2 regions of the Pseudodesulfovibrio sp. JC047 genome follow, and region 2 is predicted to be linked to the other one. Evidence: predicted binding sites of a transcription regulator. Region 2 holds the regulator's gene; the other holds the start of a gene.

Region 1 (5,751 bases), on a different contig from region 2:
ACACTGACCAACAACACCCGATTTTCGTCAGATTCCGTGCCTTGTCCTGCCAACTGCCGACTAAATTCGTCTTCCAACGCCTCGACAATATTCCCCAAATCGAGATCAAATCGATCCCATTGCGCGGGGGCATAGAGTTCGTAACTCTTTTCATCAGGGTTGGGTGGCAGCAAATGCGCGGCCTGCACTGCTTCGGGAAAACCTTCCTTCACAGTCAAGGCAGCCACGGAATCAAGCCGCAGAAAAACCATATCCATCAGGTCTTCCTGAGACAGGGATTCATCGGAAAGATGGGTATGCAACAACCGCAAACCACGAAGCCGGCCTGAAGACAATCGCTTGCGTGGAAGTTCGGGAATGTAAATTGATCGATTGTCACCGACCAGCACCATGCCGACCTTGCCCTGGCGATCGATAAGCACGCCCAATTGGCGTCCTGTCTCCGCACTGATTTCCGCCAATTCCCGGGCCTGCTCGTTGGTATAACAGGACGATGTGGGAAATTGCCGTTGATAGAGTCGAGAAAGCCGTTTTATCTGATTGGGTTTCAACCCTTGCAGGTTGCCCTTTGGTTTCTGAGCGATGGTGATACTCCTTGCATCTCTTCGCAATGGCCCCGCCAAAAAGGATTTTCGGCATTGCCTAAATACTTCGAACGCCGAGCAAAACCGAGAATCGACCCAATGAGCACTGCACCTTGGGCCGATTCATGTTTCTGCTCGGCGAAGTTTATAATATTTTCAAACGAAACTCGACACGTTTTCTGACCCGATCAAAATCGAAAGAAAACCTGCGGAATACGACATGGCCGTCTCCCACAATGGCCGCAACCTTTCACTTTCTCTCTTCCTCAAAACCGTAAGGTTTGGGGAAAAAGGTCAGATTCATCGGCGGACAGCCACAGACTGTCCAATGACGAAAATGGCCCGCTCTCGCAAGGCGCATCACGAAACACTCTACGCGTCGTTTTCGCTCAAGTACTTGGTAATCATGGCATCGTACTCACTGACCAACTTGAAGGTCAATGCAGCCATTTCCTTACGGAACGCCAACGAAATGCCGTTGTTTTCCTCGATTTCCTTTTGGACTACCGGGTAATATTTGGGGTCGGGAATCACACAGATGGAATGAAAATTCTTGGCAGTGGCCCGCAACATGGTCGGTCCGCCAATGTCGATCTGCTCGACAGCGGCTTTGAGATCCAGACCTTTGGCCACGGCATCAGCGAAATTATAGAGATTGACGCACACGAGATCAAACGGTTCGATACCGAAATCCCGCAATGTTTCCATGTGTCCTTCGTTGTCCTTGTCGGCCAGGATACCACCATGGATGTGGGGATGCAGCGTCTTCACCCGTCCACCGAGAATTTCCGGAAAATCGGTCACGTCTGACACGGACGTTACCGGCAACCCGGCTTCTTTCAACATTTTCTTGGTGCCTCCGGTGGACACCAGTTCACAGTCATTGTCCGTCAAAAATCGGCCGAATTCGGCGAGTCCAGACTTATCGGTTACAGATAAGATCGCTCGTTTGACAGGTAACACTTTCATCATAAACCTCTCTTCTTGTTTTGAGAGGCTGTGCCAGATTCAAGCCACAAACGCAAGCTTTCACGCACGTGAAAAATCGAACAAAATGGCTACAGAACGCCAAAAAACGCCTATTCGAAAGACAGGGCAGGCCCAAAAGCACGACCGGCAAACTGATATCGAAACAGCGGGTTAAGTAATCCTCTCCTTTCCAACCCGTCCTTCTAGGCCGGTTCTCCGCTCCACCAATCACAAATCATGACGGAACGGAAAACCAAAAGGAGGGAAAACACGACTCGACTTATAACTGATCGAGCATTTCCTTGGCAGCCTCATGGGACGGATCAGCTTCAAGGATCGTCTCCAATTGAACCCGGGCCGCATCTTTCCGATCGAGACACACAAGGCTTCCCGCCAGAGAATACCGCACTTCAAATTTGTCCGGATCGATTTCAAGATACGCTTCCAGGTAAGGCACGATCTTTTCCAAACGCTGCAATTCATGTCCCAACCGAACAAGACTAAACAAGGCGACCATATTTTCCGGATTCCGGGTTATGGCCTCAGTGAACAGGGAATACGCTTCCTCAGTTTCACCCTTCTCAAGCCGGATAAGCCCGATGCCGGAAAGACTCTTGTCGGACGGCTCGATGGAATGCGCCTTCTCGTACATGGTCATGGCGTCTTCGAGTTGTCCGCGTTGAACGGCAACGGTCGCCAGCCCAAGATAGGGATCAGGATGCACCCCATTGGAACTCACCGCTTTGTTGTAATACTCTTCCGCTTTGTCCAGCTCACCCATGAATAGGTAGCATTCACCAAGCTCTTTATTTATTTCGTAGTCCAAATGGCCACTCATAATGTTCCCTCCATTTCTCCTTTACCCGACAAACAGGGTGAAAAAATATACACGGTCACAGCTGACCGCATTTGATTTAGCAATGCTTGTGCCAAAATCAGTCTTCAAGAAGCTCCAAAATCACATAAATACAATATAAACTTTTGTAAATACTGATTTTATAGAGACTAAACACCCTTATTTCATTTTCAACGCCCATTCGACGCGCCCACCCGGACGGAAGAATCTGCCCCGACAGCAACCGAAAAAAGAACCACCCAAGCCAACGACAAGGCCCCCTCCACCCTCTACGACGTGTGTGTACAATAAATATTCTTTTATTTCAATATGTTATTTGTTTGGAACGAGAGTTGCTTATCTCTTTGCGAACCTGACGGAAAAACATGCCTGTCAGGAAATAGAACATCACAGGGAATGCAGGAGGAGCAAGGCATGAGACAGCTTTTTGAACGACATATTCAATTGACAGGGAAGGTCATGGACCTTCAACTGCAACGTCAAAATCTCGTCACCGGCAACATCGCCAACCTCAACACCCCGGGGTACAAAGCCCGGTCCATCGAATTCGAGGACAAATTGCAAAAGGCCCTCAATCAGGACGCTCTCGGCAAAATGACCCGCACCTCGGAGGCACACCTTCCCGCGACATTCAACCCGGACGGATTCGTCGGCGACGGTTTGAAGGATTTCAAGGCTCGTGAAATTTACGGGCAGGATTCAGTCGATCTGGACAAGGAAATGGCCACCAACGCCAAAAACACCATGCGGTACAACGCCTTGGCCATGGTCATCAAAAAGAATTTCAATGGTATGGGTAAAGTCATAATGGACGGAGCGAAGTAATATGGATTTAATGACAGCAATGGACATCAGCGCATCCGGCCTCAAGGCCCAGCGTGCCCAGCTGAATGTCATCTCAATGAACATGGCGAATATTCGAACCACCAAGACCGAAGACGGTGGTCCCTACCAACGCAAATCCGTGTCGTTCGAGGCTTCTCCCGTCTACTCACCATTTGCCCAGGAAATGCACAATCAACTCAATCGTGACCTGAAAGGCGTCAAGGTCCTTGGCGTCACTGCTGATCAACGACCTTTCAAGCAGGTCTTCGAACCGCATCACCCTGACGCGAATGAGCAGGGATATGTGACGTACCCAGATATCAACGTGGTTGAAGAAATGACCAACATGATGCAGACCATGCGCGGCTACGAAGCCAATGTGCAGTCCATTCAGGCTGCGAAACGCATGTTCCAGAAAGCCCTGCAAATCGGCTTGGGTTAAGCCTGAAGGAGTATTGAATTATGGTTGTCAAAAGTGTCGCGATCAACGCCTATCAAAATGCCATGGGTTCCCGTCTCAAGACGGTCAACAACACTGTCACCAACAGTCTGAAAAAACCACAGGAACCAGCCAAGGCATTCAATGACACACTCAAGGAATCTCTGAATACGGTCAATGACCTCCAGACAGATAAAAAAGTGATGATCGAAGAATTCGCAACCGGCAAAAGCCAGAATGTTCATGAGCTGATGATCTCCATGCAAAAAGCCAGCATGGCCATGCAGATGACCGGCGCGGTGCGAAACAAGATCATGCAGTCCTATAAAGAAATCATGCAGATGCCCTTCTAAGCGGACATCACTCGTCAGATAACGAAAACGCTCAATCTATTGGAGAGAGACAATGCCTCCGTTTGTTGCCGAATATTGGTCAAAAGCCTCCGGGTTCTGGAATGACCGTTCCATGTCCCAACGTATCCTCATCAGTGGTCTGGCCGCTTCAGTGGTGATCGCCTTTGCGCTCATGATCTACTGGATGAACAAGCCTGACTACCGGATATTAATGACCAATCTCTACCCTGAGGACGCATCCAGGGTCGTGGGCATGTTGCAGGCTGCCAAAGAAGACTACGTCCTTGAAAACAACGGCAAGACCATCAAGGTCCCCGTTGATCGAGTCTACGAGCTCAGACTCAAGGTCGCCGGAGAAGGCAACCTGCATGGTCAAGGTATTGGTTTCGAAATTTTCGATGAAGTCCAGATTGGACAAACCGACTTTGTCCAGCACATCAATTACCAGCGTGCCCTGCAAGGGGAGTTGGCCCGAACCATCACAGAATTTCCCATGGTGCTCAAAGCCCGCGTCCATCTGGTCATTCCCCAGAAGTCGCTGTTCATTGAGGATCAGACCGCACCGTCCGCATCCATCGTGCTCCAGTTGAAAGACAGCGGGCAACTCGAATCAGATGAAGTCCAGGGGATTGTCAATCTGGTCTCCATGGCTGTGGAAGGCTTGGAATCAAAATATATTACGGTTACGGACATGAAAGGCCGTCCGCTGTACACGCCGAGCGACGAATCGTCTGGCCTGTCCCTGTCCAGCGCGCAAATGCTGCATAAGGCCGACGTGGAAGCCCTGATGCAACGCCGCATCATCGAACTGCTCGGCCCGGCGGTCGGACCGGACAAGGTCATCGCCCGCGTCAATGCGGACCTCGATTTCAGTCAACGCACTGTCCATAAGGAAGTCTATGATCCGGATGGCGCAGTGGTTCGTTCCGAGACAACCAGTGAGGAATCCACTGCCGGTGCCGCATCTCTGGCCGGAGGCGAACCCGATGCGAACTTCCGGGGCGACGGTTTTTCCGGCACCCGCACCACCCAGGACTCCACCCGAGAGACCAAAACAACCAACTTTGAAATCAACAAACAGGAAGAAAATATCATCACGCCTGTCGGGCAGTTGAAACGCCTGACTGTCGCGGTTATCGTGGACGGCACTTGGGTGACCAATGCTGAAACAGGCGAATCGACCTATACTCCCAGATCAGCTGAAGAACTCGCCCGCATCCAAACCCTGATCGCCAATGCCGTCGGTTTTGACAGTGCTCGCGGCGACACCATCGAAGTGAGTAACATCTCCTTTGGCGAACCAGAACTCTATGATGGCGACTCACTCATGCGGACCATGCTGGAATATGCCCAGCGTCTGGGCAAACCATTTCTCAACGGATTGTTGATCTTCCTCTTCCTCATTTTGGTTGTCCGCCCGGTCGTCATGGCCCTGATTCGACCCCGTGTGGCTGAGCAGGAAATCGAGGAAATGGCCGGACTCCCCGGTGCCGAACGGTTGGCCCTTGAAGAGGAAGAAGTGGACGAAGAAGCTCTGGATACAACTCGACGCTTGGAAAATGCCAAGAATCACGCTATCGAATTGTCCGACGACAATCTTGACCAGGCAGTGCATCTGCTCAAAACCTGGCTGACCCAGGAGGCATAAACCCATGGCAGATTTTTCAGGACCACAGAAAACGGCCATCGTGCTGCTCGCTCTTGGCGAGAAATTCACGGCGGAAG
Region 2 (5,751 bases):
GTGAGTCGTTCATGACAAAACGAGATATATTGGCCCTATTTTTTGGGGTGGCATTGTTGATTTTCCCTTCTACGGTCCAGGCTGGGGAATGGGGAGAGCTTCGAGAAGCCACTGTTAATCTCAATGTCCGGGAACGTCCTGACAAAGCGAGTGAGCATGTGCTGACTTTGACCAAAGGACAACGGGTCAAAGTTGATTTTATCAAAAATGGATGGGCAGCAGTTTTTAATCCCACCGAAGCGGTTCGGGAAAAGAAAAAAGCCATAGGATATTCCAATATCAAATTCTTGGAGCCAGTTGAAGAGACCGTGCTGTCTCAGGTTGAAAAACAACAACAGGCTCAAACCGTTTCTTCCACGGAAAAAGGAGAGGGTAAGGTCAAGGCCCCCGTTGTCGCGGCACCTCGGGAAGATGCCTCAAAAATTGGAATCGATCCAAGCAAAATGCCGGTCAAAATTACTTCTGACCGGATGACGTATGACGAGACCGGAAAGGTTGTTTCGTTTGTGGGGAATGTTGTTGCCGAGCATGGACAACTTACGTTGTGGGCCGATTCCTTGTCTGCATATCTTTCTTCCAAAACCGGCAAGAAATTGACCGCGGACAGTGTTGATCGCATCATTGCAGAGGGAAATGTCAAAGCCAAGAAAGGTACATCGGAAGGTACCTGTGGCAAACTCACGTATTTTGTCACAGAACAAATGTTGCAAATGGAGCAGAACCCTTTGTTGCAGGACGGTCCTAATAGTCTGACCGGCGAAATTATCAAATTTGATATCAAAGACAATCGATCTGAAGTGGTGGGTGGAACCGGGCAACGGGTCAAGGCTATTTTCATGACACCTGGCAACATGAAGGTGCAATAAATGGAAAAAGGACTCCGGGCGACAAATCTTTCCAAACGGTATGGCCAAAAAGAGGTCGTGCACGGCATCAATCTGGAGCTGAATCCTCAAGAGGTTGTAGGGCTACTCGGTCCGAATGGCGCGGGAAAGACAACGACATTCTATATGCTTGTGGGCATTGTCGAGCCAAATACCGGCAATGTGACTTTGAGCGGCATAGATTTGACGGAAAAACCGCTTCATGAACGGGCTCGAATGGGAGTGAGTTATCTTCCACAGGAAAGTTCCATTTTCAAAAAGCTAACTGTCCGACAAAATTTGGAAATCATCCTTGAACAGACTTCATTGTCTGCCAAAAAGCAAATGGCCCGGGCCAATGAATTGATGGAGATGTTTACCATCACGAAATTGGCCGATCAGGCTGCCATGTTTTTGTCTGGTGGAGAACGTCGTCGGCTTGAGATTGCACGGGCTTTGATTCTTGATCCACAATTTATCCTTTTGGATGAACCGTTTGCAGGGATTGACCCCATCGCGGTCATTGATATTCAAGAAATTATTTCAGTCTTGAAAAGTATGGGAATCGGTATTCTGATTTCCGATCATAACGTGCGTGAGACGTTGAACATTTGTGACAGGGCATACCTTGTGTATGAAGGCAATGTTATTCTTGAAGGATCGCCTGAAGAAATTGTTCAAAACAGTCGTGCACGACAGATTTATCTTGGCGAGGACTTCAGCCTGTAATTCCCGCGTTTCAACTTTTACGCTTTCTCGATTTACAGTGTACCCAATCGTTGGTACACTTTTTCATGCTATTTCAATGCCACTATATAATGAATAGTAACGGCAGGTTATAACAATCTCCTTGCTTCGTTGTCGTAGGTGTGACATACTTAAATCAGAATCATAAAGGGAGAACCGGAACCTGCTTTGAACCCGGTGGATCAAACAAGACTCTATTAGCCTTTCGAGAAATACATTATGGGATTGGAACTTAGACAACAACTCAAGCTTTCTCAGCAATTGGTCATGACACCACAGTTGCAGCAGGCCATTAAATTGCTGCAACTCTCTCGTCTGGAGTTGCTTGAAACTGTTCAGCAGGAACTTCTGGAAAATCCTTTTCTTGATGAAAAGGAAACGGAAGCTGATGTTGCTGATGCGTCGGAAACGTTGACCGAATCCCAGGCTGAAGAAGAGTTGGTTCGTAATGCCGACTGGGAAAATTACCTGGGAGAATTTTCCAGCACTTCAAAACAGGCCACTGGTCGCGACGCCGAAATCCCCGAAGAAGGGATGTCTTTCGAGGCTCGTCTCGCTTCGAAGCCCTCTCTTGAGGGGCATATCAATTGGCAAATGCGGCTTTCCAATTTTACCGAACAGGAAATTGCGATCGGTGAAATGATTCTCGGTAATCTTGATTCAAATGGTTATTTGCAGGCCTCCACCGAGGATCTGCAATCCATGGTTGACGCGTCCAGCGAAGACATTGAATCAACCATTCTTCGGATCCAACGACTTGATCCTGTCGGGGTCGCTTCACGAACGCCACAGGAATGTCTGTTAGTTCAGATGGATGTCTTAGGATATGACGATCCCGTTCTTGTTTCGCTTGTCACCGACCATTTGGAAGATCTCGAAAAGAATCGGTATAAGCCTTTGGCTCGTAAATTCAAGATTTCCATGGAAGATCTCAAGTCCTATCTGGATTTAATGCAAACGCTTGACCCTATGCCCGGGACCAATTTTTCCAGCACCGAGCCGCATTATGTCAGCCCGGATGTCTTCGTGTACAAGTATGGTGACGATTTCATCATCATTTTGAATGAAGACGGATTGCCACGATTACAGATGAACGCCTTTTATATGGATTCCATGAAAGGGGCCGCACACAAAGAAAAAGAATATTTTCAAGAAAAAATGCGGTCTGCCGCATGGCTGATGAAAAGTCTGTACCAGCGTCAGAGAACATTGTACAAAGTGGTTGAGAGTATTGTCGGTTTTCAACGAGATTTTTTTGAAGAAGGCGTGACAAAACTCAAACCATTGATCCTCAAGGAGGTCGCCGAAGATATCGAGATGCATGAATCCACCGTGAGCCGGATTACCACGAGTAAGTATGTTTCGACTCCACATGGCATTTATGAGCTGAAGTTTTTTTTCAACTCAGCCTTGGATTTGGACGATGGGTCACAAGTGGGTTCAGAGAGCGTCAAGGCGCTCATCAAGAAAATGATTGCAGATGAAGACTCGAAAAAACCTTTAAGCGATGAACGGATTGGTGATATTCTCAAGGAAGAACTCGAGGTTAATATCGCCCGACGCACTGTTGCAAAATACCGTTCCGCCATGGGCATTCCGTCTTCTTCAAAACGCAAGCAGTATTTCTAATCCTGTTTGCCGCACTCAAAACAAGGAGGCAACGTATGAACATCAGCTTCACTTTCAAGAACTTTGAGCCGTCCGATCATCTCAAAGGATACGCTAAGAAGCGGTTTGAAAAGGTAGCACGATACGTTTCCGATTCGGAAGCCGATTTGCAGGTCAACCTGCTGGTCGATAAATTTCGCCACAAGGCGGACGTCATTTTGAACTCGGATCGCATTCATATCTCCGCGTATGAAGCTTCGGAAGACATGTATTCCACCATTGACATGGTGTTGGACAAGTTGGAAGCTCAGCTGCGGAAGATGCGTGAAAAAATGAAAAGTCGCTCGAAAAAGGGCCGTGGAAACAAGATGGTCCACATGAATGTCCTTTCTTATGAGGATATGCCGAGTGATTCTGCGCCCACCATTGTCGGTACTGACGAATATGTTCCGAAACCGATGTCTGTTGATGAAGCCGCCATGCAACTCGATGCGCTTGAAAATGAATTCCTGGTGTTCCGTAATGCCGAAACTGAAGGCCTTAATGTCATCTATAAACGAAAAAATGGCGATTATGGTCTTATTGATCCTGGGTACTAGAAAATGAAACTTGGTGATTACCTGGCGAAGGACTGTGTCCTTCCCGAAATAGTATCCGAAACACGATCGGATACCTTGAAAGAACTTATCGCCCCCTTGGGCGCAAAATATCCAGAGATGGACACGGACCTCGCGGTTCGTGTCCTTCTCGAACGTGAAAAGCTGGGGACCACCGGCATTGGTGATGGCATTGCCATCCCTCATGGCAAAGTGGATGGCCTCGATGCCATGCATGTTATTGTGGGTCGAAGTCTCAAGGGAGTCGAATATGATGCCCTTGACCAGAAGCCATGTACCATCTTTTTCCTTGTTCTTGCCCCGGAAGAAGCCGTGGGCATTCACCTGCGAGTTCTTGCGCAAATTTCTCGGTTGTTGAAAGACGAGACGTTTCGTCGTTCTTTTTTAGAAGCCGAAGGACGTGACGAGTTGTGGGGACTGCTTAAAAGTGTTTAATCCAAAAAGGACTTCTTCGTGACGCCTTCCAATCCTTTTCCCGTTATCATTGTGACCGGGCTTTCCGGTTCGGGGAAAAGCACAGCCCTCAATGTATTTGAGGATCTGGGCTTTTTCTGTATTGATGGCTTGCCCTCGAAAATTTCGCCAAAGATTGCGGATCTTATTCTCAAATTCGATTCGCAATATCGTGGCTTGGCTCTCGGCATGGATTTGCGGCAGTTTGAATTCGTCGATGGATGGGACCAAGTCTTGGATGATTTCAGGGAACTTGGCATTACTCCACAGGTTGTCTTCCTTGAAGCTCGAATGAGTGAACTGGTGCGCCGGTATGCGACGACTCGTCGTCCGCATCCTTTGGAATATCGAAATCTTGGATTGGAACAGGCTCTTGAGCAGGAAAAGGAACTTCTCGAACCAGTGAGAGCCGGTGCAGCTTTGGTTCTTGATACAACCAATTATTCCATTCATGACCTTCGGCGCGTTGTTCAGACAAAATGGTCGGCTATTGAAGAAGTCGGGCGCGGAATGCGGGTTCATCTTATTTCTTTTGGTTTCAAATATGGTGTTCCGTCCGAAGCTGATTTGGTCTTTGATTTGCGATTTTTGCCAAATCCCTATTTTGAAGAGAATCTTCGGTCGCTTTCCGGACAAGACAAGGCCATTGCCGACTATGTACTTCACAGCAAGGTCGGGGGAGAATTCAAAACACGTTTTCTGGATTTCCTGACGTATATGCTTCCACTCTATGCGGATGAGGGACGATATCGAATGACTGTCGCTCTCGGATGCACCGGAGGACGCCATCGGTCTGTTTCTGTTGGAGAGTCCGTGCTGGTGGCCCTGAAGAAAAAAGGGTATACTGTTTCAATTGAACATCGACATATGGAACTTGGGTAAATGATGGCTGTAAAGTCTGATAAAAAAGAAGCAATGGTCGGCATCGTTTTGGTGACTCACTCCACTTTTGGAGCAAGCTTGCTGGATGCGGCAACAATGGTCATGGGCGAACAGAAAAACTGTTTGGCTGTGGGTGTTGATGTCGAAAAGAGCGTGGATGAGACCATGGAAGCTGTCAGGAAAGCCATTCAGACAGTGGAAACTGGCAAGGGGGTCGTCGCCTTGACGGATTTGTTTGGAGGGTCTCCAACCACCATGAGCCTTTCCCTGATGAAGTCAGAAAATCTTGAAGTTATCACCGGTGTCAATTTGCCGATGCTGGTCGCGACCATACAGTCACGCAAAATGAATTTGGATGCCTTGGCTGAAGCGGTCAAGAATGCTGGCCGCCAGGGAATTAAGGTCGCGGGCGCGATGCTGCGAAAAAAAACGAAAAAATAGGGTGTTGCCGTGATTCTTGCCCGTATAGATAACCGCCTGATTCACGGCCAGATTATTGAGACTTGGCTTCCGTATACTGGAGCTAAACATGTTGTTGTGGCCAATGATGAATTGGCGCATGACATTTTGCAACAGGAAAT

Evidence for each region. Region 2 encodes sigma-54, which starts transcription at its own class of promoters, with help from an activator protein. Its sites were predicted from a motif close to CTGGCACGGNNNNTGCTT; they were not measured.
Region 1: flgB (flagellar basal body rod protein FlgB) is a predicted target of sigma-54. The motif match lies at 2,730-2,747, and genes of this name have one in related genera.

What each region holds. Positions count from the first base shown of each region.
Region 1 covers NZ_WUEH01000011.1:57,830-63,580, reverse strand. The annotation lists gene hflX (GTPase HflX) at 1-392, opposite strand, end outside; gene GO013_RS09020 (IMP cyclohydrolase) at 957-1,553, opposite strand; gene GO013_RS09015 (tetratricopeptide repeat protein) at 1,834-2,391, opposite strand; gene flgB (flagellar basal body rod protein FlgB) at 2,824-3,234, shown strand; gene flgC (flagellar basal body rod protein FlgC) at 3,236-3,676, shown strand; gene fliE (flagellar hook-basal body complex protein FliE) at 3,697-4,026, shown strand; gene fliF (flagellar basal-body MS-ring/collar protein FliF) at 4,079-5,674, shown strand; gene fliG (flagellar motor switch protein FliG) at 5,679-5,751, shown strand, end outside.
Region 2 covers NZ_WUEH01000008.1:118,813-124,563, reverse strand. The annotation lists gene lptC (LPS export ABC transporter periplasmic protein LptC) at 1-4, shown strand, start outside; gene lptA (lipopolysaccharide transport periplasmic protein LptA) at 12-866, shown strand; gene lptB (LPS export ABC transporter ATP-binding protein) at 867-1,592, shown strand; gene rpoN (RNA polymerase factor sigma-54) at 1,830-3,239, shown strand; gene raiA (ribosome-associated translation inhibitor RaiA) at 3,275-3,817, shown strand; gene GO013_RS07180 (PTS sugar transporter subunit IIA) at 3,821-4,270, shown strand; gene rapZ (RNase adapter RapZ) at 4,289-5,170, shown strand; gene GO013_RS07170 (PTS sugar transporter subunit IIA) at 5,171-5,611, shown strand; gene GO013_RS07165 (PTS sugar transporter subunit IIB) at 5,621-5,751, shown strand, end outside.